4 regions of the Enterobacter wuhouensis genome follow, and region 4 is predicted to be linked to each of the others. Evidence: predicted binding sites of a transcription regulator. Region 4 holds the regulator's gene; each other region holds the start of a gene.

Region 1 (7,324 bases), 1.2 Mb from region 4:
CGGGACGCAAAAACGTCATGCCGTCCACACGAACGGTAACAACCCGACCATGCGCTATCTCTTTTGCCAGAATCGCGCCGCCCATATCCATCTGCGACATTAGCCAGCCGCCAAAAATATCGCCATTGGCATTGGTGTCCGCGGGCATTGCCAGTGTGCGTAAAACCAGTTCGCCCTGAGGGGCGTCATTTGTTGTCATTGTTTTAACTCGTAACTGAAGACTTCAGGCGGGATGCTACTATGATTTTTAACCGGAGAGAATAGGGGAAAGCGCCCGCGGTGCGGGCACTTGGGTATTAGAACGTCATGGTTACACCGGCATAATATGCACGGCCCGGTTCGTTGTAGGTTGATGCACCGTCATTCTCGCGGTAAATCTGCTTATCAAAGAGGTTGCTGATCCCGGCGTTCAGGCGAAGGTTTTTCGTCAGCTGATAGTTACTGCCGATCCCAACGATGGAATAGGCGCCGATCTCTTTATCGGACATGGCGCTTTTCTCATTGCGGATCTCAGCATTCTCCCGCGGCTTCTGGCGGCCGTACATTGTCCAGCTAACGTTCGCTGAAAGTTTGCTGTTAACCTCCCAGTCGAGCATCGTGTTGACGGTGTATTTGGGGATAATCGACAGCGGGTTACCGGTGTCTTTATTTTCAGACTGGATCATATACGTCGCATTAGTACGCCAGGTTAAGGTGTCGCGGATGACCGGTACGGTCAGATTACCTTCCAGCCCCTCAACCACGGCCTTCCCACCGTTCTCCCACTGAAGGATGTTTACGCCGCTGCTTGTCTGCCCCAGTACGTCCGTGCCTGAAACGATCTTGTTCTTGTAGTCGTTACGGAACCAGGTGATGCCGGCCTCGTAGCCTTCCAGCGCAAAAGCCAGCCCTATCTCTTTATTCACGCTGATTTCAGGATCCAAATCTGGATTGCCTAACAGGTAACAGCTTCCCTCGGCGACGTTAGTCGGGCAACCGTTGCCGCGGGTAGAAAGTAAATAGCCTTCGCTTGACTGGTAAAGGTTAGGCGCTTTAAACACCCGCGCGATGCCCGCTTTAACCTTGAACATTTCGCCGACGTCCTGAGAAACGTTCAGGCTTGGGCTCCAGTTGCTGCCGAATTCATTGTGATAATCAAAGCGAATCCCAGGGATCAGGTTAGTGCCCTGGCGCGCTTCAATATTGTCCTCAAGATAGATACCGGTGAGGTCAGCACTGTTTTTGCTATTGCGTTCAGACGCCGTGCCGGGAACGCCGTTAATCACTTCTCCCGAAACGTTCGTCGCCTGCATGGACGCCGGGTCATTAAGTTCATCGCGATTCCACTCTGCGCCCAGCGTAAGAGTCTGTTCGACTAGCCAGAACAGCGGAATGTTTAGCTCGCCCGTGGTACGGTATGACTCGAGCCGGCTTGTATCGTATTTGTCGCTGTTGATCATCCCCTCAACTTTGCCCGTCGAACCTTCCTCCAGGCGGGTGTTGTTGGTTTTTTCGTAATAGACACCGAATTTCGACTGCCCCCAGTCCCAAATCCCGTTGTGGGTTAGTCCATACGACTGCCGGTACATACGGTTGGTTTCGTGTCCATACAGGGACGACACGACGCCGTTTGGGCTGAGGTTGCCGTTGCTGTACTGCGTATCGCCTGCATAAATGTTGCCCTGGCGACTGTATGAATAATCAAAATCGATTATCTGCTGCGGCGTGAGTTTCCACGAGAGCAGAGCGTTGATATCTTTGTTGCGCACGCCTTCGCGCCCGGCGGCATAGGAACCATTTTGTGCCGTATTGATATCCTGAGCGTCCGCGTCGGTTTTGTTGATATTGCCGTACAGGCGCATGGTCAACGCATCGCCCGCGAGCGGGCCGCTGAGGTCAAAGTTTGCGCGTTTGGTCGCCCCCTCTTTATCATTTTCGGGCTGATTGGTGTAAAGGGAAAGCGAGCCGTGCCAGTCGTTGGTCGGGCGCTTGGTGATGATGTTGACGACGCCCCCTGCGGCACCGGAACCATAGCGGGCGGCTGCCGGCCCACGAAGAACCTCAACGCGCTCGACCATTTCTGGCGGTACCCAGTTAGTGTCTCCGCGCGTATCGCGCTCGCCGCGCCAGCTGTAGCGCACCGAGTTGCGTGAGGTGACCGGAACCCCATCAATCAGAATCAGGGTATTTTCCGGCCCCATACCGCGAATATCGATCTGACGATTGTTACCTCGACTGCCCGTCGCGCTGTTTCCGGTGAGGTTAACCCCGGGCATTTTACGAATAATTTCTGAAAGGTCGTTAACCGGGGGATCCTTCTCAATATCCTTTGCCGTGATGATGGAGACCCCCGGCTGCTGCTTCAGCGCCTCTTCGGCCGTCGCCTGAACGACCATGGTTTCCCCATCAGCGAGGTTTTCGTCTGCTGCGTGCGCGCCATGGCTTAATGCCGCAAGGATGGCCAACGTAAGAGAAGCGGGGGTAAATCTTATTATATTATTCATCAACTCGTTTCCATTTGTTAAAAATGCGAGAATGAATATTAATGATAGTGATTCTCATTACAATAAAGTGACGACAATCTCCACAAAATCTTCATGATTCAGACATTGTTGATGAAGGAAATGTTGATTGTGAAAGGAAAGAGGAGAAGGGCCAGATCGCGGCGCGATCTGGCCAAACGGATCAGTGCTTGTCGTCCTGAGGCATGTGTCTGTAGATATAGACGCCACTTAGCAGCGTGAAGATAAGCGTCAGGGCGGTCAGGCCGAAGACCTTAAAGTTGACCCAGATGTTCTGAGGCAACCAGAAGGCGATATAGATATTCGCCAGGCCACACAGGATGAAGAACACTGCCCAGGCGATATTCAGGCGCGACCACACTGCCTGTGGCAGCGTCAGCTCTTTACCCAGCATGCGCTGAATGAGGGGTTTTTTCATCACCCACTGGCTTATCAGCAAGGCACCCGCAAACAGCCCGTAAATCACGGTCACCTTCCACTTGATGAATTCATCATTGTGGAAGAACAGCGTCAGGCCACCAAACACAGCCACCATGATGAAGGTGATTAGCGCCATCTTTTCCACTTTGCGATACCGAACCCAGCTGTAAATCAGCACGACAGCCGTAGCGATAATCAGTGCCGTTGTCCCGGCATAAATGTCGTACAGCTTGTAAAACGCGAAAAAGACCACCAGCGGTAAAAAATCAAGAAACTGCTTCATTCTACGATCCCACTTACTGACGAATTAACATATACAGGCGGAACAAGTAGACCAGCAGAACTGCTGAAATCAGGTTGCTCAGCGTATTGGCAACGACCGCGCCGACGTTCGGCGTTAACACGGCAAAATTTGGTGCAAACAACAACAGGAGCGTTTTAGCAAGCAGCCAGCCGATAACGGCAGGCGCCACCAGACGCATGTTAGCCCACGCCAGTCGTATGCTGCTGCGCATCGCCGTGAATATCCCCATTTTATCCTGCACAACCATAATGGGGGCGAAGGAAAGGACAATCGCCAGCAGCACGCCCGGCACCACGACCAGCATAATCCCCATTTGCACCAGCAGGGTGGTTAAAAAGATGAGGATAAAGAGCTTGGGCAATACGGGAGCACTTGCGCCTATTGCACGTAATGCGCTTACGCGATGACCGGCAGACACCAGCTGGATCATCAGCAGAACGCCACCCGCCAGAACCGCATTACCGATCAGGCCAGAAAACGTCGATGCTGCAGAGGCGCGCAGCAGGATTTGCTGCTGGTCCGGCGTCATGTTTTGCACCAGCTCAAACAAGCCGACGCTACCTGCAAGGTGATCCCCCTGGCTCAGACTGGCAATCTGTTCTTCACTTGGAGAGAACGCGTGACCGAGCACCACGGTGATAAAGGCGCATAACAACGCGATCAGCAAAAAGGTAATGAACTGATTGCGGAAAAAATTCCCGGTGTCACGGTAGACAGACTTCGCCGTGATAGACATGCACTCTCCTTGAGTATTGCAGGTGTTAATTAGCCGGCAATTGTACACCGGATAAGAGTGCCGTGGCAGCATCAAGGCTTGTATGGAAAAGCATATCTTTGTAAAGCGGCGGTAATTTTAAGCCTGTCACAAAAATTTGATGTAGAGACAACCTGGCATCTTATGTTTGATTATCAAAAATTAACCCAGATCAATGAATGTTAAGTTACTGGTTCTAATGTGATCTGTGTTAGATCACTTATTACTTATTTGTGAGTATATTGCCTCCGCTATGAAAACCACAACGATGGAGCGGATATGAAAAAATTAGCGGTGGCAGCCCTTATCTTAAGCAGTATCTCTGGCGGCGCGTATGCGCATGAAGCAGGCGAATTCTTTATTCGTGCCGGTTCGGCAACGGTTCGCCCAACGGAAGGGTCTGATAACGTGCTGGGAATGGGCGGTTTTAACGTCAGCAACAACACCCAGCTGGGTTTAACCTTTACCTATATGGCCACGGATAACATCGGCGTCGAGCTTCTGGCCGCAACGCCATTTCGTCATCGCGTTGGTTTAGGACCGACCGGCGATATCGCCACGGTGCACCATCTGCCGCCAACGCTGATGGCGCAGTGGTACTTTGGTGATTCCAGCAGCAAGGTGCGTCCGTACATTGGCGCCGGGGTGAACTACACGACGTTCTTCGATGAGAAATTTAACGACACGGGCAAAGCGGCCGGGTTAAGCGATCTCAGCCTGAAAGATTCATGGGGGATGGCGGGGCAGGTTGGTCTGGATTATCTGATTAACCGCGACTGGTTGATAAACGCCTCGGTCTGGTACATGGATATCGACACGGACGTACGCTTTAAAGCGAACGGCGAGCAGCAGAGTATTAGCACGCGCCTGGATCCGTGGGTATTTATGTTCTCCGCGGGTTATCGCTTCTAAGCAATAAATCTACTGGCCGCACCGCGGCCAGTAGAGGTTCAGAAGCTGGGGTAAACGGGTCGCTCATCCAGCTTTGCGCAATGTCTGAGCATGGATTCGCCATCATACAGGTAGCTGAACGCGTCGCTTGAAACTGAATGGAACAAAATATCGCCGTTCGCAAAAGGAATGATTTCCGTATCACCGGACCGTTTATGGCCTGCGCCGGTTTCAAAATTACCCTGCCATTTTTCCTGAGTATGTCCATAAAGATGGAGAATAACTTCCACGACGCCCCTGTCAGGGCAGTTCAGTCGTAAAAGAGTGGATGAGAAATTCAGAGACGAAGCGTGAAGTGGCACAAAAAAGATAAAGCAAAATAATAATCTAAAAAACATCAACCCAATAAAGCCTTGCTCAAACCAGGAATGGGATTTTACTTAAGTAAAAAAATTTAGCTTTGCCGTGGATCAATAAGGCTTAGTTTTCAAGAGCATGTCAGCGTTGGCCAGAATGGCTGACGCATTATCAGACGATATATCCCTGTTAAGCCAATAATTACGGTATGGTGGTTGTTCAATACAACTGGCCGGAGGGGATATCCCCGACATTAAATTTGAGTGTCCGGTCTGTGCGGGGACACAGTTTCATTTCACCAGCTTTGCCCCGACGCAAGACCTTCCTCATGGTGCAGTATGCTCTGAATGCGGAACACGACTCACCGTACATTCATGCCTCCCGAAACTTAAACGACGACGGTGGCCAAAGCCAGTCAATTAATTAAAGGCCTCATAAGAGGCCTTTTTGATCCCCGACGTTACTTCTGAATCAAATAACGAATGGTGGGCCCATCCTGCTGAATATCCAGCACGGTGTAACCGTGATTTTTGGCATCCAGCGGAATATTATTTATTGACTGAGGGCAATCGCTTACCACTTCCAGAATTTCACCTTTCTTGAGCTGGGGGAGCGCTTCAAGCGTAGCGACAGCGGGATAAGGACAGGGTTCACCGACCATATCGAGGCGATAATCGGGTACTATCTCTTTCATGCAGCATTCTCCTGCGTTGCAGTTTTAACGGTGGCACGACGGAAGAAGCGTTTCTCCTGTGCAATAACCAGTAAAAAGGCGATAAGCAGCAGGGCATAAGTCACCACGAGCCCACCGAGTGGACCAAAGGTGTTCAGCAGATTAACCTTGTCCCAGTTCGTCGCCAGTACGGGGGACACGTCATCCCAGTAATAGGCCAGGATGGTGGAGCCAATCACGTTCCCGAGTCCCACCCACCAGTAATGTACCTGGCCTTCGACGGCGCGATACATCCAGCCGGTTTCGCACCCGCCGGCCAGCACGATACCAAAGCCAAACAGCAGCCCGCCGATGACCGCGTTAGGGCCAGCCCACATGATTTTCGGTTCCACGCCGAGCTGCACGTAGCTGAATATGCCGATCGCGCTCACGGCCATCCCGGCAATAATGGCTTTCGCCATCATGGTGCGCCCGGTGATCCACATATCGCGAAACGCTGAGGTAAAGCAAATTTGGGCACGTTCAATCAGCAGGCCAAAGCCCACGCCGAACAGCATTGCCAGCCCCAGTTTCGGCTGGTTTAGCGCCGTGCAAAGCGCCCAGGCAATCATGGCGAAAAAGACCAGCATGCCCAGCCGGAAGCGGCGGCGCGCCTGGGCCGGTTTTTGCGTCAGCGGCGAGGCGGCGCTGACCTTAACAACCTTAACGGGAATGCGGAACAGCGGCAGCAGGGTGAATTTAGCGCCAAAGTAGGATCCAACGGCGGTGGCGACGGCAAAGAACCATGCGTGGAGTGAAAACTGAGGAATGCCGGTAAAGAAGGCGGCGAGATTGCAGCCCATCGCCAGGCGTGCGCCAAATCCGGCAATGATGCCGCCGGTCACCGCCTGCAAAATGCGAATCCGGCTTTTAGGCATTCTCAACTTAACGTTGTTTGCCCACAGCGCCGCGGCAAAACAGCCGCCGAACATGCCGATAATCATCATTCCGTCGATGCGGGTCAGCGGCGTGCCGTCCAGATGAATCAGTTTGAAATATCCCCACTCCTCGGCGTGCACGCCCGCTAGCTGCAGCAGCTGACCGCCCCAGCGGGTAAATTCCCCGGTGACGGCCCAGAAGGTGCCGGTAATGCCGAAATAATAGGTAGATAGAATGCCCGCCGCGATGACCGCCGGAACGGGTGACCAGAACTTAACCAGGTAAGCCTGTTTGAAGTGTTGCCATGTCATGTGTAAGCCTCTGAACTCAGAAGGTATAACCAGAAAGAAACCGAATCATACGCTTACGATGGGTTTTGGAAAGTCATTCACGCCAAGAATATCGACGCGATCAATTTTGACGTAACCCTAAAGGGGAGGCGGGGGACCCGTCTGGCAGGCGCGCCAGACGGGTGAGGGCATCAGGCTTTGCGCGTTGCCGCTTTC
Region 2 (7,324 bases), 110 kb from region 4:
CGCGTCCAGCGGGTAATGATCCTGCATCCACTTGAGACGGTTAACGATGGCGGTATGGCCGACCATGACCCCTTTCGGGCGGCCCGTCGAACCGGAGGTAAAGATGATGTACGCGGTCTGCTCCGGCGTCGCCAGCCGCAGCGGCTCAGCCTCCGCAGCCGGTAACAGTGTGTTGTAACTAAACGCCGTAATCGGCAGATCGCTGAAGCGCGGGAGCTGCTCGTCGGTGGTAATGAGCAGGGACGGCTTCGCGTCCTCCAGCATCATCCGCAGGCGGTCGTCCGGGTAGCCGGTGTCCAGCGGCAGCCACGCGGCACCCGCCTCGACGATGCCGTGCAGCGCCAGCGTCAGGAACACCGAGCGCGGGAGCGCCACCGCCACGCTGTCGCCCGGCTTAACGCCGCGCGCGCGCAGCAGGTTCGCCAGCGCGACGACCTGCTCGCGCATCTGACGATAGCTGAGCTCAATGTGCGCATCCGCCAGCGCGGGGGCGTCCGGCGTTTTGCTCGCCTGCTCCGCCACCAGCTCCGCAAGGGTGGTGGACGGCAGCGCCAGCCCGGTATCGTTGATGCGCGCCAGCTGGGCGTACTCCTGCTCAGAAACCGTTTCCACGTCGCCGCAGCGCAGGTCGGGGTTGGCCGCAAACTGCAGCAGCATCGCGTTCAGGCGCGCAACGTGGCGGGAAAGCGTCGCTTCGTCGTAGCGCTGTTTATTGGCGAGGATCTCAATGCTCAGGCCGCCCTGCTCGTCCGGGAACAGCGCCAGCTCCAGATCGTTCACCGGGCCGGTTGCCAGCGTGTGGGTGATGGCCTCCACGCCGTCGATATCCAGCTGATAATCGAACACCTTGACGTTCAGCACCGGGCCGAACAGCGCGTCTTCACCCGCGGCGCGCCCGCCGTCGCGCACAATCTGCTCGGCGTCGTAGCGCTGGTGACGGCGCATTTTTTTCAGCTGGTTCGCCAGGCGCAGCGCCAGCGCCGGCAGGCTCTCCTGCGGGTTAATATTCACCGCCAGCGGCAGCACGTTAAGCACCGGCCCCGTCGCGGTCAGCGCGGCGGACCCCATGCGGCGCATGAAGATAAACCCGGCGGCGTAGTCCAGCCGTCCGGTCAGGCGGCCCAGCCACAGCGCCACCAGCGCAAGGGCCAGATCGGTGCGCTGCGCCTGCCCTGCCGCCTGCACAAGCTGGCTGAAGGCGCGGCCGTCCATTGCAATTTTCAGGCGCAGGATATCGGTTGTTGCCGCGCGGCCCGGTAAAGGAGCAGCAGAAAGCGACACCGGAGAAGGAAGCTGCTTGCGCTGCTCCGCCCAGAAGGCACCGTCGCGCGCGTACGCCTCGCTGTCGCGATAGCGCTGATACTCTTCCACCACTTCCGAAAACGGGGTAAACGGGGAATCCGGCGTGTTCTCGCCGTTTTTCCAGGCTCGATAGATAGCGGCGATCTGGCGGGTAATCGCCGGGAAGCTGAAGCCATCCACCACCAGATGGTGATAGCGCTGATACCAGTACCAGCGGTTTTCCCCCACCTGAATCAGCTGGTGAAACGCCAGCGGCTGACCGCTGTCGACGCGCAGGTTCTGATTAAGATCGGCCTCCATCAGCGCCGCGGCAGCCGCATGGGAATCGACGCGAACGATGGACGGCTCCGGCAGCATCATGGACGCATCCACCCACTGCCACACCTCGCCGTTATCCTCAGCGAAGCGCATCCGCAGGGTATCGGCCTGCATCATGCCTTTAGCAATCGCTTTTGCCAGCAATGGCGCATCGATGTCGCCTTTCAGTTCGGTATAGTGCGCCACGCTCCAGGCGTTTGGCAGCGTGGAAAGCTGCTCCGCCATCCAGATACCCGGCTGGGCGGCGACAAGCGGAAGACGGTTCATGCTGCTTCCCCCGCAAAATGAGACGGTTCAAGCGTTTGCCAGTTTTCCGCCAGCCACTGCTGGCAGCCGTCCTGGGGCTGTGGCTCGCAGACTAAGCGCCAGCCTGCGGGCAGCTCGCACTGCTGCGGCCACAGGCTGTACTGCCCCTGGTCGTTACGCAAAATGGCGAACTGTCCCTGCGGATTATCGAAAGGATTGCTGAATTCCATACAGACTCCGTTAGTGAAAAAGCGGCTGCCAGAGGGCCATCAGCCCCTGCGTCAGCCCACCGCGCCAGCAAAGCGCATCGTGTCCGCCGTCAACCTGACGCCAGATAACCGGTTGCTGTGTGTGCTGTAGTTCGGCGTGAATCGCCTGATTTGCGCGAAAGATAAGCGGCTCGTTGCGCCCGGCCTCAAGGACGATGCGCAGCCCGCGTGCGGTTTTTTCACCCGCTTTAAGCTGCTCGATGAGCAGCCCGTCCTGCTGCGCGCCGCGGTGCGGCCACCAGTAGGAACCGGACTGGCTGAGCACGCAGCCAAAGCGCTGCGGCCAGTTGAGCCCTGCGTATAGCGCAGAAAGCCCGCCGAAGCTCTGTCCCGCCACGACGGTACGGTCGGCGCGGTCGCTGAACGGCGCGAGGTTTTTGACCTGCGGGAGAAGTTCTTCCTGCACCGCCAGCCAGAAATCGGGATTGCACGGCAGTTCGCGGCTGCGGTGCGCGGTATCAATCACGTCGATTAACACGTAGACCGCAGGCGGCAGTTTGCCTTCATGGGTGAGCGACGCCAGCGCGGGCCAGACGGGCATACTTTCGGCCCAGAACTGCCCGTCGAGCAGCACCGCAAGCGGGCGCTCGGGATCTTCATCACCGGTGGTAAAAATCCAGACGCGGCGACGGTTGCCCAGCCGCTCGCTGGTCCATTCGATGCAGACGGGCTTTTTGTATGGCGTATCCGGAGTGTTCCACCCCGGCTGTACCGGGGCCTCAGGCATTTCCAGCGCCGAGACGGCGTGACCGCGCCCGCCGCGCCAGCTCTGCGGATTCAGCGGGTCGGACACCGCGTGCGGCAAGAGTTTGCGCCAGCCTTCGCGCAGCGCCATGCGGTCCGGCCGCTCGCCTTCAAACACCGCGCTGGCAAAATCATTTTCGTTATCGGAGGGAATAAAACAGTAGCTGCCGCGCCATTCGGGGCTGAACTCGCCCTGCCACTGCCAGACGTCGGTATCCGGGATGCGTTCAAGGGACTGCGGACGCGCGTTTTGATGGTGATCGGTCACGCCGGTGATATAGAGCCAGACGCGCTTCACCGCCGACGTCGCCTGCGTTCCCGCCGGGTCCCGCCACCAGAAGGTGACGCGATAGCGCTCCTTCTCACGTTCCCATTCCGGCCCGCTTTTCGACTGCCACCACGCTTCACTTCCGGTTGTTAACGCCGTCACCCTTATAACCCCATGTTTAACAGTCTTTTTTGTTTCAGAGCAAATTTTATTGATAATATTATTGATAACTATTTGCATTTGCAATAGCGTAATGCCCGCGCTGTGGGAAGCGCGCTCATTAAATAACCATAAAAGCGGGACGTACAATGAATAAGAAGATTCACTCCCTGGCCTTGCTGGTCAACTTAGGGATTTACGGCGTCGCGCTGCCAGCGCTGGCAGACGACAACACCACCACCGCGCAGCACGAAGACACGATGGTGATCACCGCCGCCGAGCAGAACCTGCAGGCGCCGGGCGTGTCGACCATCACGGCCGATGAAATCCGTAAAAACCCGCCCGCTCGCGACGTGGCTGAAATCATCCGTACCATGCCGGGCGTTAACCTGACCGGTAACTCCACCAGCGGCCAGCGCGGCAACAACCGCCAGATCGACATCCGCGGCATGGGCCCGGAAAACACTCTTATTCTGATCGACGGCAAGCCGGTCACCAGCCGCAACTCCATCCGTCTGGGCTGGCGCGGCGAGCGCGACACCCGCGGCGATACCGGCTGGGTACCGCCGGAGATGATAGAGCGCATCGAAGTGATCCGTGGCCCGGCTGCGGCTCGCTACGGCAACGGTGCGGCAGGCGGCGTGGTCAATATCATCACGAAAAAATTCGACAACCAGTGGCACGGCTCCTGGAACACCTACCTGAACGCCCCGGAACACAAGGACGAAGGTTCCACCAAGCGCACCAACTTCAGCCTGAGCGGCCCGCTGGGCGGCGACTTCAGCTTCCGCATGTTCGGCAACCTGGATAAAACCCAGGCCGACGCGTGGGATATCAACCAGGGCCACCAGTCCGATCGTACCGGTGCCTACGCCGACACGCTGCCGGCTGGCCGCGAGGGTGTGGAAAACAAAGATATTAACGGCGTGGTGCGCTGGGACTTTGCGCCAATGCAGTCCCTCGAATTTGAAGCCGGCTACAGCCGACAGAACAACCTTTACGCGGGCGATACCCAGAACACCAACAACGACAACAGCTCCAACGGCCTGGTGAAGAAGAACTACGGTAAAGAGACTAACCGTATTTATCGTCAGAACTTTGCGGTGACATGGAACGGCGGCTGGGATAACGGTATCACCACCAGCAGCTGGGCGCAGTACGAGCACACCCGCAACTCCCGCCTGGGCGAAGGGCTGGCGGGCGGTCTGGAAGGATTGTTCAACAGCAATAAATTCACCGACACCGACCTAGCCGACGTGATGCTGCACAGTGAAATCAACCTGCCGATCGATTTCCTCGTCAACCAGAACCTGACGCTGGGCACCGAGTGGAACCAGCAGCGCATGAAGGATTCCACCTCCAATACCCAAACCCAGCAGGGCGGCGCCATCCCGGGCATGAGCGACGACCGCAGCCCGTACTCCTCGGCGGAGATTTTCTCCCTGTTCGCCGAGAACAACATGGAGCTGACCGACAGCACCATGCTGACCCCGGCGCTGCGCTTCGACCATCATACGATTGTGGGTAACAACTGGAGCCCGTCCCTGAACCTGTCGCAGGGTCTTGGCGATGACTTCACACTGAAGATGGGCATCGCGCGCGCTTATAAAGCCCCGAGCCTGTATCAGACCAACCCGAACTACCTGCTGTACAGCAAAGGCCAGGGCTGCTACGCCAGCTCCGACGGCGTGGGCTGCTACATGATGGGTAACGACGACCTGAAGGCCGAAACCAGCATTAACAAGGAGATTGGCCTGGAGTGGAAGCACGACGGCTGGCTGGCGGGCGTGACCTGGTTCCGCAACGACTATCGCGACAAGATTGAAGCGGGCTACGCGCCGATTGGCCAGACGTCTACCAGCAAGGTCACCACCGATATTTACCAGTGGGAAAACGTGCCGAAGGCCGTCGTTGAAGGTCTGGAAGGCTCCCTGAACGTGCCGGTCAGCGACACGATCAACTGGACCAACAACATCACCTACATGCTGCAGAGCAAGAACAAGGAGACCGGCGACCGTCTGTCAATCATTCCTGAGTACACGCTGAACTCTACCCTGAGCTGGCAGGTTCATCAGGACGTGTCGCTCCAGTCGACCTTCACCTGGTACGGCAAGCAGCAGCCGAAGAAGTACAACTACAAAGGTCAGCCTGTGACCGGGTCTGAGAAAGATGAAGTTAGCCCGTACAGCATCGTTGGCCTGAGCGCGACCTGGGACGTGACCAAAAACGTCAGCCTGACCGGCGGGATTGATAACGTCTTCGACAAGCGCCAGTGGCGCGCGGGTAATGCCCAGACCACGGGTAACACCACGACGGGCGCGTATATGTACGGTGCGGGTGCCTACACGTATAATGAACCGGGTCGTACCTGGTATATGAGCGTGAATACGCATTTTTAAGGCACTGAAGTCAATCCACCCTCTCCCCTACGGGGAGAGGTTCAGGGTGAGGGGGAAAACCATGCACACAGCCTACAGCACATTTTCCCTCGCAGGCCTCACCCTTCATCACATCACCTTCGACCCCGCCACCTTCAGCGACGCCGATCTTATCTGGCTCCCCCATCACGCGCAGCTATCGCACGCCGGGCGCAAACGCAAGGCTGACCACCTGGCAGGCCGCATCGCCGCCGCGCATGCATTACCTGACCACGCCGTCCCCGGGATCGGCCCCAGCGGCGAACCGATCTGGCCGGACGGTATCTCCGGCAGCATCACCCACAGCGGCACGCGGGCGATGGCCGTCGTCACGCAACACCCTGCGCTAATCGGCATCGATTGTGAAACGATCCTCCCCGAAAACGAAGCCCTGGAAATCAAAGACGGCATCATCGATGCGCAGGAAGAGGCCGTGCTTTCACGCTCCGGCTACCCGTTTGCCCTCGCCCTGACGCTGGTTTTCAGCGCCAAAGAGAGCCTGTTTAAGGCTCTCTTCCCGAAGGTGAAGTCATATATGGGATTTGACAGCGCCCGCATCACGATGCTCGATAAAGAGACGCTGATGCTGGCGCTGACCCGTCCGCTGACGGGGTTTGACGAAGGCACCGCCTTCACGCTTCACTGGCTACACAACGGCGATGGGGTTATCACCCTGCTGTCACGTTCTCCTGCCGACGGGCCTTCGCGCTGGTGACCGCAAACGTCACGATAAACACCGCTGCAAACAGCACCACAATGGTCGGCGCGGGCGCGCTGTCGAGATAAAACGACGCATACACGCCGCTCACCGACACGAGGGCTGAAACCGCTACCGCGACCAGCAGCGCCATGTGGAAGCGCCGGGTGATCAGCACCGCCACCGCGCCGGGCGCAATCAGCAGCGAGATCGACAGAATAATCCCCACCGCCTTCAATGTCGCCACGATGGTGAGCGAAACCATGCACAGCAGGCCGTAGTGCAGCCAGCGGGTGCGCAGGCCGCTCGCCTGCGCCTGCTGATAATCAAAGCAGAACAGCAGAAAGTCGCGCCACTTCAGGCCAATCACCAGCGCGATCAGCCCCGCCACGATCCCGCTTTGCAGAATATCCATCCCGTTAATGCCCAGCATATCGCCGAACAGAATGTGGTCGAGATGCACCTCGGGCTTGACGGCGATATAGAGGATCAGGCCCGCGCCGAACATGCCGGAAAAAACGATCCCCATGACCGTATCCTGCTTGATTCGGCTGTTATCCTTCAGGTATCCGGTGGCGATTGCGCAGAACAGCCCGGCCACAAACGCGCCCAGCGCCAGCGGCAGGCCCATCATCCACGCCAGCACGACGCCGGGGAACACCGCGTGGCTCATGGCGTCGCCCATCAGCGCCCAGCCTTTCAGCACCAGGAATACCGACAGCAGCGCGCAGGGCACGGCCACCAGGAGTGAAATCAGCAGCGCGTTGTTCATAAACGCAAACTGGAAGGGTTCAAGGAGCAGCGCCATCATGAGCGTGCCTCCCGCGCGCGGCGGCGGCTGGCGAGCAGCCCGTGCTTCGGCGCAAAGACCAACGCCAGCAGGAACAGCAGCGTCTGGGCGACC
Region 3 (7,324 bases), 2.2 Mb from region 4:
GTCGCTGCCGCGGGTTTCCAGAATGTGCCACGGATCGATGCCGTCAGCGTAGTGCGCTGCCGCCGCGATGAATTTGGTGCCGTCCAGCACGGAACCGCCGCCAACGGCCAGCAGGAAGGTAATCTTCTCTTCGCGGGCGATTTTCACCGCGTTCATCAGCGTTTCGTAAGACGGGTTTGGCTCGATGCCGCCAAACTCACGCACGTCCAGGCCTTCCAGCGCGCTGTAGACCTGATCCAGCACGCCGGTTTTTTTCACGCTGCCGCCGCCGTAGGTGATCAGCACGCGGGCGTCAGAGGGGATTTGATCGCGCAGGTCGGCGATGGCGTCTTTACCAAACAGAATGCGGGTTGGGGTGTGAAGATTGAAGTTGTTCATTGCTCGTTCCCTTGTGTGGGTGAAAAACCGCGGTGGCGCAGATGGCTACCTGATGCTGCACATTGTGGCCGCGCGGCGCTATCCTCTCAATGCACATTCCTGCCGATGTCTTGCCCATTTCTACAGGGCGCTGGAGAATCCACGAGAAAATGCGCACACTGTATGGGTCGGAAACCGTACCCGGAGTCAGAAAAAATGCACCGCGATGAAATCTGTTTACAGCTCACCTCTCAGATTAAAAGGCTGATAGATAAGGATAATCTCTCTGGCGAGCTGCTGCCCGATATCCGCCTGCTCTACGGTACGCAGCCAGGTGCACGCACCCCGGTGATGTACCAGCCCGGCATCGTTTTTCTCTTTTCCGGCCATAAAATTGGCTATATCAACGAGCGCGTGTTCCGCTACGACACCAATGAATATCTGCTTCTGACCGTACCTTTACCCTTCGAATGTGAAACCTTCGCGACAGAGGCGGTGCCGCTGGCCGGTATTCGCGTCAACGTCGATATTCTTCAGCTGCAGGAGCTGCTGATGGAGATTGGCGAAGACGAGCTTTTCCAGCCGTCGATGGCGGCAAGCGGGATTAACTCAGCGACGCTGTCGGAGGAGATCCTCTGCGCTATTGAACGTCTGCTGGACGTGATGGAGAGGCCGCTGGATGCTCGTATTCTCGGCAAACAGATCGTCCGCGAGATCCTTTACCACGTGCTGCTGGGGCCGGGCGGCGGGGCGCTGCTGGCGCTGGTGAGTCGCCAGACGCACTTCAGCCTGATCAGCCGCGTGCTGAAGCGCATTGAGAGCCAGTACACGGAAAACCTCAGCGTTGACCAGCTGGCGGCGGAGGCGAACATGAGCGTCTCGGCGTTCCATCATAACTTTAAGTCAGTCACCAGCACCTCGCCGCTGCAGTACCTCAAAACCTACCGGCTACACAAGGCGCGTATGCTGATGATCCACGACGGCATGAAGGCCAGCGCGGCGGCGATGCGGGTTGGGTACGAAAGCGCGTCGCAGTTCAGTCGGGAGTTTAAGCGTTATTTCGGCGTTACGCCGGGGGAAGATGCGTCGCGCATCAGAACCATGCAGGGAGCTTAGGCGTTTTTCCCTCTCCCCTGTGGGGAGAGGGTCAGGATGAGGGGATCACGCGCTGCAGTATTTCTTCTTAATCACCACCGCAATCGTCCCCACCAGTCCGGCAACCAGCAGAAAGATCGGCAGCACCATCAGGAAGGTCATCACCTGATCTTCGTGATGTTTAACAAAGGGGATCATGTTCAGCGCATAGCCGAGCGTGGTCACTACGCCAACCCACAGCAGGGCGCTCAGCCAGTTAAAGAACTGGAAGCGGCGGTTCGACAGCCCGGAGATGCCCGCCATCGTAGGCAGAAGCGTGCGAACGAATGCCAGGAAACGCCCGGCCAGCAGCGCCAGAAGGCCGTGACGATCAAACATACAGGTCGCGCGCTGATGGTATTTATGCGGCAGCTGCGCCAGCCAGCCTTTCACTACGCGGGTGTTGCCCAGCCAGCGGCCCTGCAGATAGCTCAGCCAGCAGCCCAGGCTGGCGGCAGACGTCAGGATAACCATCGTCGGGGTGAAGTCCATAACGCCTTTACCGATCAGCGCCCCTGCAAGCAAAAGCAGGCTGTCGCCGGGTAAAAATGAGGCTGGCAGCAGTCCATTTTCCAGAAACAGGGTAGCGAACATCACGAAGTAGACAATGCCTACGACGTGAGGATCGGCCAGCGCGGCAAAATCGTGTTGCCAGAGCGCGGCAATAATATCTTGAATAACAGCCATGGACTTTCCTGTGGAACAGCATTTATAGCACTATTGTACTCCCTAATTCGCGCGTTAGGTTTGATCGCGGGCGCAAGTCATGCAGACTTTTCTTGTGGCGGTGTTCACGAAAGCGTCCAGGGAGTCCGTTTTCAGCCAGCACTCTACACGATACGCGCAAAGCCCGCCGCTAAATCGGCAATTAAATCGTCCACATCTTCTAAACCAATATGCAATCGGATCAGGGTTCCGCTGAAATCCACTCTGCCGCCGGGGCGCAGTTCCGCGATCTGCTCAGGCTGGTTCGGCAGGATCAGCGATTCAAATCCGCCCCACGAGTAGGCCATGCTGAAGAGGGTAAAATTATCCAGATAGCTTGCCAGCTCGTCATTGCTCAGCCGTTTTTTTAGAACAAACGAGAACAGACCGCTGCTGCCCGTAAAGTCGCGTTGCCAGAATTCGTGGCCTTTGCTACCGGGCAGCGCGGGATGATTCACGCGCTCAACCTGAGGATGCTGGGCCAGCCACTCGGCGACCTTCAGGCTGCTCTCATGATGCTGGCGCAGGCGCACCCCCAGCGTGCGGATGCCGCGGCTGGTCATGTAGGCCGTATCGGCATCCACCATCTGACCCATCAGATAGGCATTTTCGCGCAGCTGGTCCCAGCAGCGCGCGTTGGACACCGCCGTGCCGATCATGCCGTCGGAGTGGCCAATCAAATATTTGGTTGCCGCCTGAATGGAGATATCAATATCGAATTCCAGCGCCTTAAACAGCACGCCCGCTGCCCAGGTATTGTCGATCATGATAATCGCCTCTGGCGCTTTGCTGCGCACCGCCTTCACGATGGCGGGAACGTCGTGGACTTCCATGGTGATTGAACCCGGAGATTCCAGGAACACGATGCGCGTGTTCGGCTGAATAAGTTCTGCAATGCCTTCCCCAATCAGCGGGTCGAACCAGCCGGTGGTGACGCCGAGCTTGCTGAGGATTTTGGTGCAGAAGTCCTGGCTCGGCTCGTAGGCGGTATTGGTCATCAGGATATGGTCGCCCTGTTCGACAAACGCCAGAATAGTGTTGGCAACCGCCGCCGCGCCGCAGGGGAACAGCGCACAGCCCGCGCCGCCTTCCAGCTCGCACATCGCTTCCTGAAGGGAAAAGTGGGTTAGCGTGCCGCGACGGCCGTAAAAAAGCCCGCCTTTCGCGCGATTACGCGTGGCAATTTTTTTCTCCTCGACGGTATCAAATACCAGCGATGAGGCGCGCTGAATCACGCTGTTGACCGAACCCTGCGTATATTTCTTGCTGCGTCCGGCCTGTACCAGCGTGGTATCAAGATGCTTCTTTGTCATGTTCGCCAACCCTGTTTTTATACGTCTGGACGTCCAGACTACCATGATTGTAAAAATGTGCACCCGGATGCTTATCGAATAAGCAGAAAATATTATGAAAAATACGCATAAGAAATTTTTACTGCGTAAGCGCAAGGAAAGTGAGCGAAAATTACGGCAGTATGTAAATACTAATGAGAACTACTATCAATTCGACGACGTTTTGATATTATTACACTCAGATTTTGTGATTTGCGTCCTGGAGATACAGAGTGGGTAATAATTTGATGCAGACGGACCTCTCCGTCTGGGGCATGTATCAGCATGCTGACATCGTGGTTAAGATTGTGATGATCGGCCTGATTCTGGCGTCCGTTGTCACCTGGGCTATTTTCTTCAGCAAAAGCGTTGAGCTTATTTCGCAGAAGCGTCGCCTCAAGCGCGAGCAGCAGCAGCTGGCGGATGCCCGCTCTCTGGATCAGGCTTCTGACATGACCTCCTCCTTCCACGCGAAAAGCCTGACGTCCTTATTAGTGAACGAAGCGCAGAACGAGCTGGAACTCTCCGAAGGCAGTGAAGATAACGAAGGTATTAAAGAGCGTACCGGCTTCCGCCTGGAGCGCCGCGTTGCCGCCGTGGGCCGTCATATGGGCCGTGGCAATGGCTACCTGGCGACCATCGGTGCGATCTCGCCGTTCGTTGGCCTGTTCGGTACCGTCTGGGGCATCATGAACAGCTTTATCGGCATCGCGCAGACCCAAACCACCAACCTGGCGGTGGTTGCACCGGGTATCGCAGAAGCGCTGCTGGCAACGGCTATCGGCCTGGTTGCCGCTATCCCTGCCGTGGTTATCTATAACATCTTCGCGCGCATGATCGGCAGCTACAAGGCCACCCTCGGCGACGTTGCCGCTCAGGTTCTGCTGCTGCAAAGCCGTGACCTGGACCTCAACGCCAGCGCCGTTAAACCGGTGCACGCGGCGTCTAAACTGCGCGTAGGTTGATGGTATGGCGATGCGTCTTAACGAAAATCTGGACGATAACGGCGAAATGCATGAAATCAACGTGACGCCGTTTATCGACGTCATGCTGGTTCTGCTGATTATCTTCATGGTGGCTGCGCCGCTGGCGACGGTTGACGTGAAGGTGAATCTGCCGGCCTCCTCCAGCCAGCCTCAGCCGCGCCCGGAGAAGCCTATCTACCTGTCGGTGAAAGCGGATAAATCCATGTTCCTGGGTAACGACCCGGTGACGGATGCGTCGGTGATCCCGGCGCTGGACCAGCTCACCGGCGGCAAGAAAGACACCACCGTCTTCTTCCGCGCGGACAAAACCGTCGATTATGAAACCATGATGAAGGTAATGGACACGCTGCACCAGGCGGGTTACCTGAAGATTGGACTGGTTGGCGAAGAAAAAGCGACCGCAAAATAAATAAGAAGCTGGCGAAAGCCAGCTTTTTTTATGCGTAAAAAACACCTCATCACTCCCCGCCAGAATATATCCTTTTGCGGCAATTGCGCCGTGGAATATACCCACTACGCTTAAAACTGATAATAAAAAAATACCTTCTTTTGAAGGGCTTATTTCACCTGCACAGCAAGAGACTCCCTATGGCGATGATGACATGGCTGCACCCGCACGCACCTCAAAGTGACCTCATCTCTCTTTTTGCAATACGACGACGCGCCGATCGGCTCATGCTGGGACTGATCTGGGCCATGTGGGCCGTCTCGCTCGGCGTGGGCTACATGAATGAGAACCTGACGCAAGGTGCGACAATCGGCACCGCTCTGGCGTGTCTTGCGACCTTAGCGTCGCTCGTCTTCCCCGGTACGCTGTTGCTCCGCCTCGTTTTTGCGTTTGTCCTGATGGCCTTTTCGGCGCTGCTGATCCAGCTCGGAGAGGGGGAAACGGAATACCATTTCTCTGTTTTCGTTCTGCTGTCCGCCCTGCTGGCCTGGCGCGACTGGCGACCCTTGCTGGCGGGTGCTGCCGTCATCGCGCTGCATCACCTGATATTTAACTATCTCCAGGAAAACGATCTGTATGGCGTCGTGGTATTTATGCACACGGGCTTTCATATGGTGGTCTTTCATGGGCTGTTTGTGGTGGTACAGACCGCGATCCTTATTTTGCTGGCGGTTCGTATGGAGCAGGATGCGCGTTCGGCGAGCGAAGTGTCCAGGCTGGCGGGGGTGATTAACCGCGTGCCCGGCTATCTGACGCTGGCTGTCGACGGCGAATCCGCACATTCGTCCTTTGCCCGCACGTTCAGCCTGACGCTGGGCACCATGCGCTCAACGCTTGAGCAGGTAAGTACCAGCGTGGGCCAGCTGCTGGAGGCGTCCCGGACGTTGCGCCAGCGGAATAGCGCACTCTCGGAGCGAACCGATCGCCAGGCCTCGTCGCTGGCAACCGCTGCGAGCGCGATGGCGCAGCTCAGCGCCGTCGCCACCGAAACCAGCCAGAAGGCGACGCAGGTCAGCGAAATGGCGCTCAGCGCGAGTGAAGTTGCCGGGCAGGGCGGGAACAATATCGCCCAGGCGATTGCCGCAATGGAGCAAATCCGCGAGGAGTCACGGCGTATCGTTACCATTCTGGAGCTGATAGATGGGATCGCGTTTCAGACGAATATTCTGTCGCTGAATGCGTCCGTCGAAGCCGCACGAGCCGGTGAGCATGGCAAAGGGTTTGCGGTAGTGGCCTCAGAGGTTCGAATGCTGGCGCAGCGCAGCGAGGGGGCGGCGAAGGATATTCGCCAGCTTCTGGCAACCTCAGAGGCGACCACGCAGCACGGCGTTGAACAGGTTGAACAGGCGGGCCTGACCATGAAGTCGATTATTGAATGCATCGACGGGCTACGTTCATTGCTGGATGAGCTGTCGAATATGAGCGAACAGCAGCGGGCAAGTATTGCGCAGATGAATGGCAGTATTGCCAGTATTGATGCAAGCGTGCAGGAGAACGTGCAGCACGTCGCGCAGACGCTGCAGGTTGCGGAGCAGCAGCAACAGCAGACGGGGCAGTTGAAAGAGGCGATAGCCGTATTTCGGTTTGATTAGCTTTTACTGTCGACAGGCGCGTGGGCAGCAGGATGAACTGCCTGCGCGTCTTCATCAAGCGCGACGCAGGTTACGTTCGAGGTACGATAATCGCCATCGGACAGTTTGCGCGTCAGGCGCAGGGTGGCGGTTTCCCTGGCGAGCAGATACTGATAGTTGGCCTCCAGCCGCCCCAGGATCTTCTCTTTCAGCTCTGGCCGCTGCGCGATAATGGTATTGATAACCGTGCCGTAAATCTCTTCCTTAACCTGCAAAGAATATATTTCGCGACGATGCTGCCATTTCAGGCGGACCAGCGTGGCCGGGATCGATACCAGGTCCTGGGTAATGCGCGTCATCTCGGTATTTTTCGCGTTCCGTAACGCCTCGATATTTTGCTTTAAGATAAACTCGTCACTTTTTTTGTTATCTAAAGCTAAATAAACATTGTTTTCGTTAACTTCCTTCACGTTAATCTTCCCCGAGGTCATAAAAAATGGGGTTGTTTTTTTCGCGAGTAATTAAGTTAAGCCAAATTTCATTGCCCGCTTCATTTATTTCTTTGGTTTTTTCAGACATTATTTGACTTAGCGTCTGGGCATCTATTTCACCTTCTGCCTGCAGATCATCCAGCAGATGTACGAAGGCTTCAATTTTCACCGCGCGAAACAAACGGTCTTTTATATGGCGATCGTGCTCTTCCAGCAACATATTACGGGATTTGCCCGAACGGGAAACACCAATTAATATATCTGACTCAAAATCAGAGAGCTTTCTTTTCCCCTGAGTGAA
Region 4 (7,324 bases):
TTGAAATACTATTTCCCCAAAAAACAGGTCAATGAGGTGCTACTTATTTTTCTAAAAAAAGTTTGTGTATTTATCAAATTACATAAGGTCAAAAAATAGGCATAAAATTTCGGCGTTACTGCCTGAAAAATCTCGCTATATCCCGTCATTCCTCGCTTCACCGCAAATGTTACAAAGCACTACTAATTATGTGCACTTCGTCATAATCCTGACTTTTGCTTATTAAAAAGCATTGATAATTCGCGTCGCGAAAAATAACCTAAAGGCGGTAGTTAATTCGAGGGTATTTCTAACTACCCCTGACCATTAGGTCTTTTATATTTTCGCCGTTTTAGGCGTTTTAATTCGTCAAAGAGGAATAATCTATGCGTACGTTCAGTGGCAAACGTAGTGCGCTGGCGCTGGCTATCGCCGGCGTGACGGCAATGTCGAGCCTGGTAATTACCCCAGAAGCTAAGGCAGAAGGATTCATCGATGATTCTACCCTCACGGGCGGTATTTATTACTGGCAGCGTGAGCGTGACCGTAAAGACGTCACAGAAGATAAATATAAAACCAACCTTTCTCACTCCACCTGGAACGCCAACCTGGACTTCCAGTCGGGTTATGTCGCCGATATGTTTGGTCTGGATATCGCCGCGTTTACGGCCATTGAAATGGCTGAAAACGGCGACAGCGCACACCCGAACGAAATTGCCTTCTCCTCCAGCAACAAAGCCTATAAAGAAGACTGGTCCGGCGATAAAAGCGGTATCAGCCTGTACAAGGCCGCAGCGAAATTCAAATATGGTCCGGTCTGGGCGCGCGGGGGCTATATTCAGCCAACCGGCCAGACGCTGTTAGCCCCGCACTGGAGCTTTATGCCGGGCACCTATCAGGGCGCAGAAGCCGGGGCGAATTTTGACTACGGCGATGCGGGCGCGCTGAGCTTCTCCTATATGTGGACCAACGAGTACAAAGCGCCGTGGCACATCGAGATGGACAAGTTCTATCAGGGCGATCGTAAAACCAAAGTGGATTATCTCCACTCTTTGGGTGTGAAGTACGACTTTAAAAATGACCTTGTCCTGGAAGCGGCGTTTGGTCAGGCTGAAGGCTATATGGATCAGTATTTTGCTAAGGCATCGTATAAATTTGATATCGCTGGCAGCCCGCTTTCAACCAGCTATCAGTTCTATGGCGCACGTGATAAAGCCGATGCGCAAAATAACTTAAAGACTAACGATGACGTCGCGCTGGCCAACGATTTATATGACGGCACGGCCTGGCTGCAGGCTTTAACCTTTGGCTACAAAATTGGCCAGGTCGATCTTCGTCTGGAAGGTACCTGGGTTAAAGCAGACGGTAATCAGGGCTTCTTCCTGCAGCGCATGACGCCAACCTACGCTTCCTCAAACGGACGCTTAGATATTTGGTGGGATAACCGCTCTGACTTCAACGCCAATGGTGAAAAAGCGGTCTTCTTCGGCGCGATGTACGATCTCAAAAACTGGAACCTCGCAGGCTGGTCGGTTGGCGCTTCCTACGCTTACGGCTGGGATGCAAAACCAAGCAGTGCACCAATCTACGATCAGAGCCAGCGCCTGAAAGAATCTGCCTACAGCCTGGATGCAGCATATGTACTGCAGGATGGTCGAGCCAAGGGCACGATGTTCAAGCTGCACTTCACGCAGTATGACAACCATTCCGATCTGCCAAGCTATGGCGGTGGCTACAACAACATCTTCCAGGATGAGCGTGACGTGAAATTCATGGTTATCGCACCATTCACTATCTTCTGATGAACGCGCCGGCGGGCTATGTCCCGCCGACATGGAGACTGCACATGATGAAAAAAATGGTAATCGTCGCGCTGCTGGCATCGGGGCTGGTGGGGTGTGCGCAGGATCGGGCGCAGAAAGAGGATTCACGTCTTAAAGAGGCGTACAGCGCCTGCATCAACACTGCACAAGGATCGCCGGAGAAAATCGAGGCCTGTCAGAGCGTGCTTAACGTGCTGAAGAAAGAGAAAGCGCATGAGCAGTTCGCGACGCAGGAGAACGTCCGCGTAATGGATTATCAGGCCTGCATTCAGGCGCGTAAAACCGGTAACGATCAGGACGTAGCGAAGCGTTGCGATAAGATCTGGGACGAGATCCGCAATAACAATAAATAAGTTGCTTTACGCCCGGTGGCGCTGCGCTTACGGGGCCTACAACGGTGTCACAGCCCGTAGTCCCCGTAAGCGCAGCGCCACCGGGCTTTTTTCAGGCAAAAAAAAGCCAACCTTACGGCTGGCTCAGAGTATGAACACTCACTTATTTTGCGTCGTGCGCATGTTCATTTTCGCGGCAATCGCCTTCTGCACAGTGACCGTAGAGGTACAGGCTGTGGTTGGTCAGGCGGATGCCGTGACGCGCGGCGATTTCACGCTGGCGTGATTCGATTGAATCATCGCTGAATTCAATGACCTTGCCACAATCGAGGCAGATCAGGTGATCGTGGTGGTGCTGCTGGGTCAGTTCGAAAACGGATTTACCGCCTTCGAAATTATGACGGGTAACAATGCCCGCGTCATCGAACTGGTTCAGCACACGATACACGGTTGCCAGCCCAATCTCTTCGCCCATGTCGATAAGACGCTTGTAAAGGTCTTCCGCACTGACATGGTGATTGTCTGGCCCCTGAAGCACTTCAAGGATTTTTAACCGAGGAAGCGTTACTTTCAGGCCAGCCTTCTTTAATGCGGTATTGTTGTCAGTCATGCGGAATCTGTCCTGTTGCTAAACGATTCACTTCTAAAGAAGAAGTGACAGAAAATGCACTTGGGATAATGCGTCTCATTATAGAACTGCCATGCCTAAATGAAAACTGCAAGTCTCAAGCAAAGTATGCTTATAAAAACGTGGTATCACCAACAAACTTGTTCGATGGCACCCACTTTTTACCAGGGGGATATTGTACAGGTCTGAGCGAAAAAGTTAAAAGTTTGTAGCAATTAATTTAATCGGTTTTACCTGGAAAACGGGCGCAGCCGGAGCTGCGCCGCAGGAGTATCAGGCGTTAAGGATGTCGTCCAGGTTCAGCTCTTCGCGAACCTGCTTAACCCATTTTTCAACGCGCTCAGCGGTGAGTTCCGGCTGGCGATCTTCGTCGATAGCCAGACCCACGAAGTGGTCGTCATCCGCCAGGCCTTTGGACGCTTCAAAGTGGTAACCCGCCGTCGGCCAGTGGCCTACGATAGCAGCACCGCGCGGCTCAATGATGTCGCGGATGGTGCCCAGCGCGTCGCAGAAGTACTCTGCATAGTCTTCCTGATCGCCGCAGCCGAACAGGGCAACGAGCTTGCCGTTGAAGTCCACTTCTTCCAGGGTTGGGAAGAAATCATCCCAGTCGCACTGCGCTTCGCCGTAGTACCAGGTGGGAATGCCCAGCAGCAGGATGTCATAGCCTTCGAGATCTTCTTTGCTGCTCTTGGCGATGTCGTGCACATCGGCAACGTCTTTACCGAGCTGTTTTTGAATGTTTTTTGCGATATTTTCGGTATTGCCGGTATCACTGCCGAAGAAAATGCCGATGATTGCCATGAGTAAAATAACCTCTTGAAACTTAATGGTATGGTGGCGCAATTTGTCCACGGATAAGGGCAATAATAGCAGAACAGGCAACCCTGCGGAAACAGCTATCGCGCAGGACTGCACTCTGTGCTACATGAAAAGGGTAATAAAGGAGATTTTCAGACTTATGCCTTGCCGCGCAATGTCTCAAGCTGGGTGATTAACATCTCTTCAATCAGCTCGCTGCGGCTGATGTTACGCGCCTCGGCCAGCTCATTCAGTGCATCGACGGCATCGGCATTGAGCTTCAGTTCGACACGCTTAAGCCCACGATTTTTATCGCGTTTAAGCTGGTTGCGTTTATTAATACGCAGCTGTTCATCGCGCGAAAGCGGATTCGTTTTCGGTCGTCCCGGTCGACGCTCATTCGCGAACAGATCTAGTGTCGTACGGTCCGTTTGTTCTTTGGCCATGATTCTGAGACTTCGGGGGAAACACGCCGCCCTGCTAATGCCCGGGCGATAAGCGCGCCATCATACATCAGCGAAAACGGCACGCCAACGACTGGAAGCCCGCAGACTTCCAGTCGCTGTCTTTTTAATCAATTCGCTGTATCAGTGAGATAGCGACGGATGGCACGCAGTACGGCGTCAGGCTTTTCGGCGTGAACCCAGTGTCCGGCACCGGCGATAACGTGGGCGCGCGCCTGCGGGAATTGTGCCAGCAGGGCGTCACGGTACGCGTCGGTGACGTAAGGTGAGTTCCCGCCGCGGATAAACAGGGTAGGGTGCGGCCAGGCGGGAATGCTTTCCCAACCCACGATGTTGTTGTACTGCTCCCAGAGCACCGGCACGTTAAAACGCCATTGCCCGTCGACGAACGACTTCAGCAGGAACTGCACGACCCCTTCCTCATCCAGATGCTCACGCATCACGGCGGCAGCCTGCTGGCGCGTCGCGACACCCGCTTCTGTGACCGCATTAATGGCGGCGAAGATCTCATCGTGACGGCGGACGTTGTAATCCACAGGCGCGACGTCAATGACAATCAGCCCGTTGATACGCTCCGGCGCAAGCGCCGTCAGGGCCATTACCGCTTTGCCTCCCATTGAATGCCCGATCGGCGTTACCTTCTTCAGGTTATGTGCATCCAGCGTATCCAGCAGATCCTGCGCCATCGCCGCGTAGGTCATCTCGTCGGAACGCCCGGAAAGGCCGTGATTGCGCATATCAACCTGTAAAATATCGTGATCGGTTACCAGATCGCGCGCCAGCACGCCCAGGTTATCCAGGCTACCAAACAGCCCGTGAACCAGTACGATGGGAGGATTATTGTTCGGCGATTGTGCAGATTGCGCTCGGGTATTCAATTTCATGGCAAAGTTCTTTTTTTACGTATGTCAGGTTAGGGTATCATGTTGACCATTCTGCCGCCCGGCTGCAAGGTTCCAGTTTAATCTGACTTTTGCCGCCAACCGGGTTTGACGCTATCCGCTGTTGGGATTTGACCCTATAATCCCAACGACTTGTATTCAGATAAGATATCGCACTGGATTAAGATGAAAACAATCGAAGTTGATGACGAACTCTATCAGTTTATTGCCAGCCAAACGCGGCATATCGGGGAGAGCGCGTCCGACATTTTACGGCGTATGCTTAAAATTTCCGCCGCCTCACAGCCTGTCACCCCTGTCGCTAAAGATGTCGTGTCTCAGCCGAGCGTTGTCGCGCAAGCTAAACCGGCCGCGGCGCAGGTAAAAGATAAAGTGCGCGCGATGCGCGAGCTGCTGCTCTCCGATGAATACGCCGAGCAGAAAAAAGCGGTTAATCGCTTCATGCTGGTGCTGTCTACACTTTATTCACTGGATAACAATGCGTTTGCTGAAGCGACCGAGTCGCTGCACGGCCGCACGCGGGTCTATTTCGCGGGCGACGAGCAGACGCTGCTGCAAAATGGCAACCAAACCAAACCTAAGCATGTCCCGGGCACACCGTACTGGGTCATCACCAATACCAATACGGGGCGTAAGTGCAGCATGGTTGAACACATCATGCAGTCTATGCAGTTCCCGGCGGAATTGATTGAAAAGGTTTGCGGTACAATTTAACCCTTGCATCAGAAGGACCAGGCAATGGCAAATCACAGCCGTGCAGGCCAACCTGCACAACAAAGCGATTTGATTAACGTCGCTCAACTGACCTCCCAGTATTACGTGCTGAAGCCGGTCGTGGGCAACGCAGAACACGCAGTGAAGTTTGGTACATCAGGTCACCGCGGCAGCGCGGCGCGCCATAGCTTTAACGAACCGCACATTCTGGCCATTGCCCAGGCTATCGCGGAAGAGCGCGCCAAAAATGGCGTTACCGGTCCGTGCTACGTGGGGAAAGATACCCACGCCCTGTCTGAACCGGCGTTCATTTCCGTGCTGGAAGTGCTGGCGGCAAACGGCGTAGACATGATTGTTCAGGAGAACAACGGCTTCACGCCAACGCCTGCGGTGTCTAACGCCATCCTGGTGCACAACAAAAAAGGCGGTGCGCTGGCTGACGGTATCGTTATCACGCCATCCCACAACCCGCCGGATGACGGCGGCATTAAATACAACCCGCCTAACGGTGGCCCGGCAGACACCAACGTCACCAAAGTGGTGGAAGACCGCGCCAACGCCCTGTTAGCCAACGATCTGAAAGGCGTTAAGCGCATTTCTCTCGATGCCGCCATGGCGTCCGGTCACGTGAAAGAGCAGGATCTGGTGCAGCCGTTCGTAGAAGGGCTGGCGGAAATCGTCGATATGGCGGCCATCCAGAAAGCCGGCCTGAAGCTGGGCGTGGATCCGCTGGGCGGCTCCGGTATCGAATACTGGAAACGCATTGCCGAGCATTACAAGCTGGATCTGACCATCGTGAACGATCACGTCGATCAGACCTTCCGCTTTATGCACCTGGACAAAGACGGCGCGATCCGCATGGACTGCTCCTCCGAGTGCGCGATGGCGGGCCTGCTGGCGCTGCGCGACAAATTCGATCTGGCGTTTGCTAACGACCCGGATTACGACCGTCACGGCATCGTCACCCCGGCAGGGCTGATGAACCCGAACCACTATCTGGCCGTCGCGATTAACTACCTGTTCCAGCACCGTCCGCAGTGGGGCAAAGAGGTAGCCGTCGGTAAAACGCTGGTCTCCTCCGCAATGATTGACCGCGTGGTCGAGGCGCTGGGCCGCAAGCTGGTAGAAGTGCCGGTGGGCTTCAAGTGGTTCGTTGACGGCCTTCACGACGGCAGCTTTGGCTTTGGCGGTGAGGAGAGCGCGGGCGCGTCCTTCCTGCGCTTCGACGGCACGCCGTGGTCAACCGATAAAGACGGCATCATCATGTGCCTGCTGGCGGCGGAAATCACCGCGGTCACCGGTAAGAACCCGCAGGAACATTACAACGAGCTGGCGGAGCGTTTTGGTGCGCCAAGCTATAACCGCATTCAGGCCGGTGCGACCTCTGCTCAGAAAGCCGCTCTGTCCAAACTCTCTCCGGAGATGGTCAGCGCAAGCACCCTGGCGGGCGACCCGATCACCGCGCGTCTGACGGCGGCGCCGGGTAACGGTGCGTCTATCGGCGGTCTGAAAGTGATGACCGAAAACGGCTGGTTCGCCGCGCGTCCATCCGGTACCGAAGATGCGTACAAAATCTATTGCGAAAGCTTCCTCGGCGCTGAGCACCGTCAGCAGATTGAAAAAGAAGCGGTAGAGATTGTCAGCGAAGTGCTGAAAAACGCGTAAGTGCGGTTTGTGTGCC

Evidence for each region. Region 4 encodes Fur, which represses iron uptake genes when iron is present. Its sites were predicted from a motif close to ATAATAATGAGAACNACTATCAA; they were not measured.
Region 1: the regulator Fur is predicted to act here: its motif matches at 2,525-2,547, upstream of VPX56_RS12890 (TonB-dependent siderophore receptor).
Region 2: the regulator Fur is predicted to act here: its motif matches at 3,365-3,387, upstream of VPX56_RS06290 (TonB-dependent siderophore receptor).
Region 3: the regulator Fur is predicted to act here: its motif matches at 3,677-3,699, upstream of exbB (tol-pal system-associated acyl-CoA thioesterase).

What each region holds. Positions count from the first base shown of each region.
Region 1 covers NZ_CP142124.1:2,670,755-2,678,078, reverse strand. The annotation lists gene yciA (acyl-CoA thioester hydrolase YciA) at 1-199, opposite strand, end outside; gene VPX56_RS12890 (TonB-dependent siderophore receptor) at 297-2,483, opposite strand; gene VPX56_RS12885 (septation protein A) at 2,665-3,204, opposite strand; gene VPX56_RS12880 (YciC family protein) at 3,218-3,961, opposite strand; partial or broken gene VPX56_RS12875 (YkgJ family cysteine cluster protein) at 3,987-4,076, opposite strand; gene ompW (outer membrane protein OmpW) at 4,259-4,891, shown strand; gene VPX56_RS12865 (hypothetical protein) at 4,930-5,160, opposite strand; gene yedF (sulfurtransferase-like selenium metabolism protein YedF) at 5,688-5,921, opposite strand; gene yedE (selenium metabolism membrane protein YedE/FdhT) at 5,918-7,129, opposite strand; gene trpA (tryptophan synthase subunit alpha) at 7,300-7,324, opposite strand, start outside.
Region 2 covers NZ_CP142124.1:1,315,281-1,322,604, reverse strand. The annotation lists gene entF (enterobactin non-ribosomal peptide synthetase EntF) at 1-1,887, opposite strand, end outside; gene VPX56_RS06300 (MbtH family protein) at 1,884-2,096, opposite strand; gene fes (enterochelin esterase) at 2,107-3,309, opposite strand; gene VPX56_RS06290 (TonB-dependent siderophore receptor) at 3,456-5,705, shown strand; gene entD (enterobactin synthase subunit EntD) at 5,767-6,438, shown strand; gene VPX56_RS06280 (metal ABC transporter permease) at 6,392-7,231, opposite strand; gene sitC (iron/manganese ABC transporter permease subunit SitC) at 7,228-7,324, opposite strand, start outside.
Region 3 covers NZ_CP142124.1:4,046,597-4,053,920, reverse strand. The annotation lists gene yqhD (alcohol dehydrogenase) at 1-378, opposite strand, end outside; gene VPX56_RS19285 (AraC family transcriptional regulator) at 574-1,473, shown strand; gene yghB (DedA family general envelope maintenance protein YghB) at 1,519-2,178, opposite strand; gene metC (cystathionine beta-lyase) at 2,322-3,509, opposite strand; gene exbB (tol-pal system-associated acyl-CoA thioesterase) at 3,761-4,492, shown strand; gene exbD (TonB system transport protein ExbD) at 4,497-4,922, shown strand; gene VPX56_RS19260 (methyl-accepting chemotaxis protein) at 5,102-6,553, shown strand; gene VPX56_RS19255 (cytoplasmic protein) at 6,550-7,023, opposite strand; gene VPX56_RS19250 (hypothetical protein) at 7,004-7,324, opposite strand, start outside.
Region 4 covers NZ_CP142124.1:1,425,924-1,433,247, forward strand. The annotation lists gene chiP (chitoporin ChiP) at 366-1,781, shown strand; gene chiQ (ChiQ/YbfN family lipoprotein) at 1,829-2,155, shown strand; gene fur (ferric iron uptake transcriptional regulator) at 2,298-2,744, opposite strand; gene fldA (flavodoxin FldA) at 3,036-3,566, opposite strand; gene ybfE (LexA regulated protein) at 3,722-4,009, opposite strand; gene ybfF (esterase) at 4,138-4,911, opposite strand; gene seqA (replication initiation negative regulator SeqA) at 5,095-5,643, shown strand; gene pgm (phosphoglucomutase (alpha-D-glucose-1,6-bisphosphate-dependent)) at 5,668-7,308, shown strand.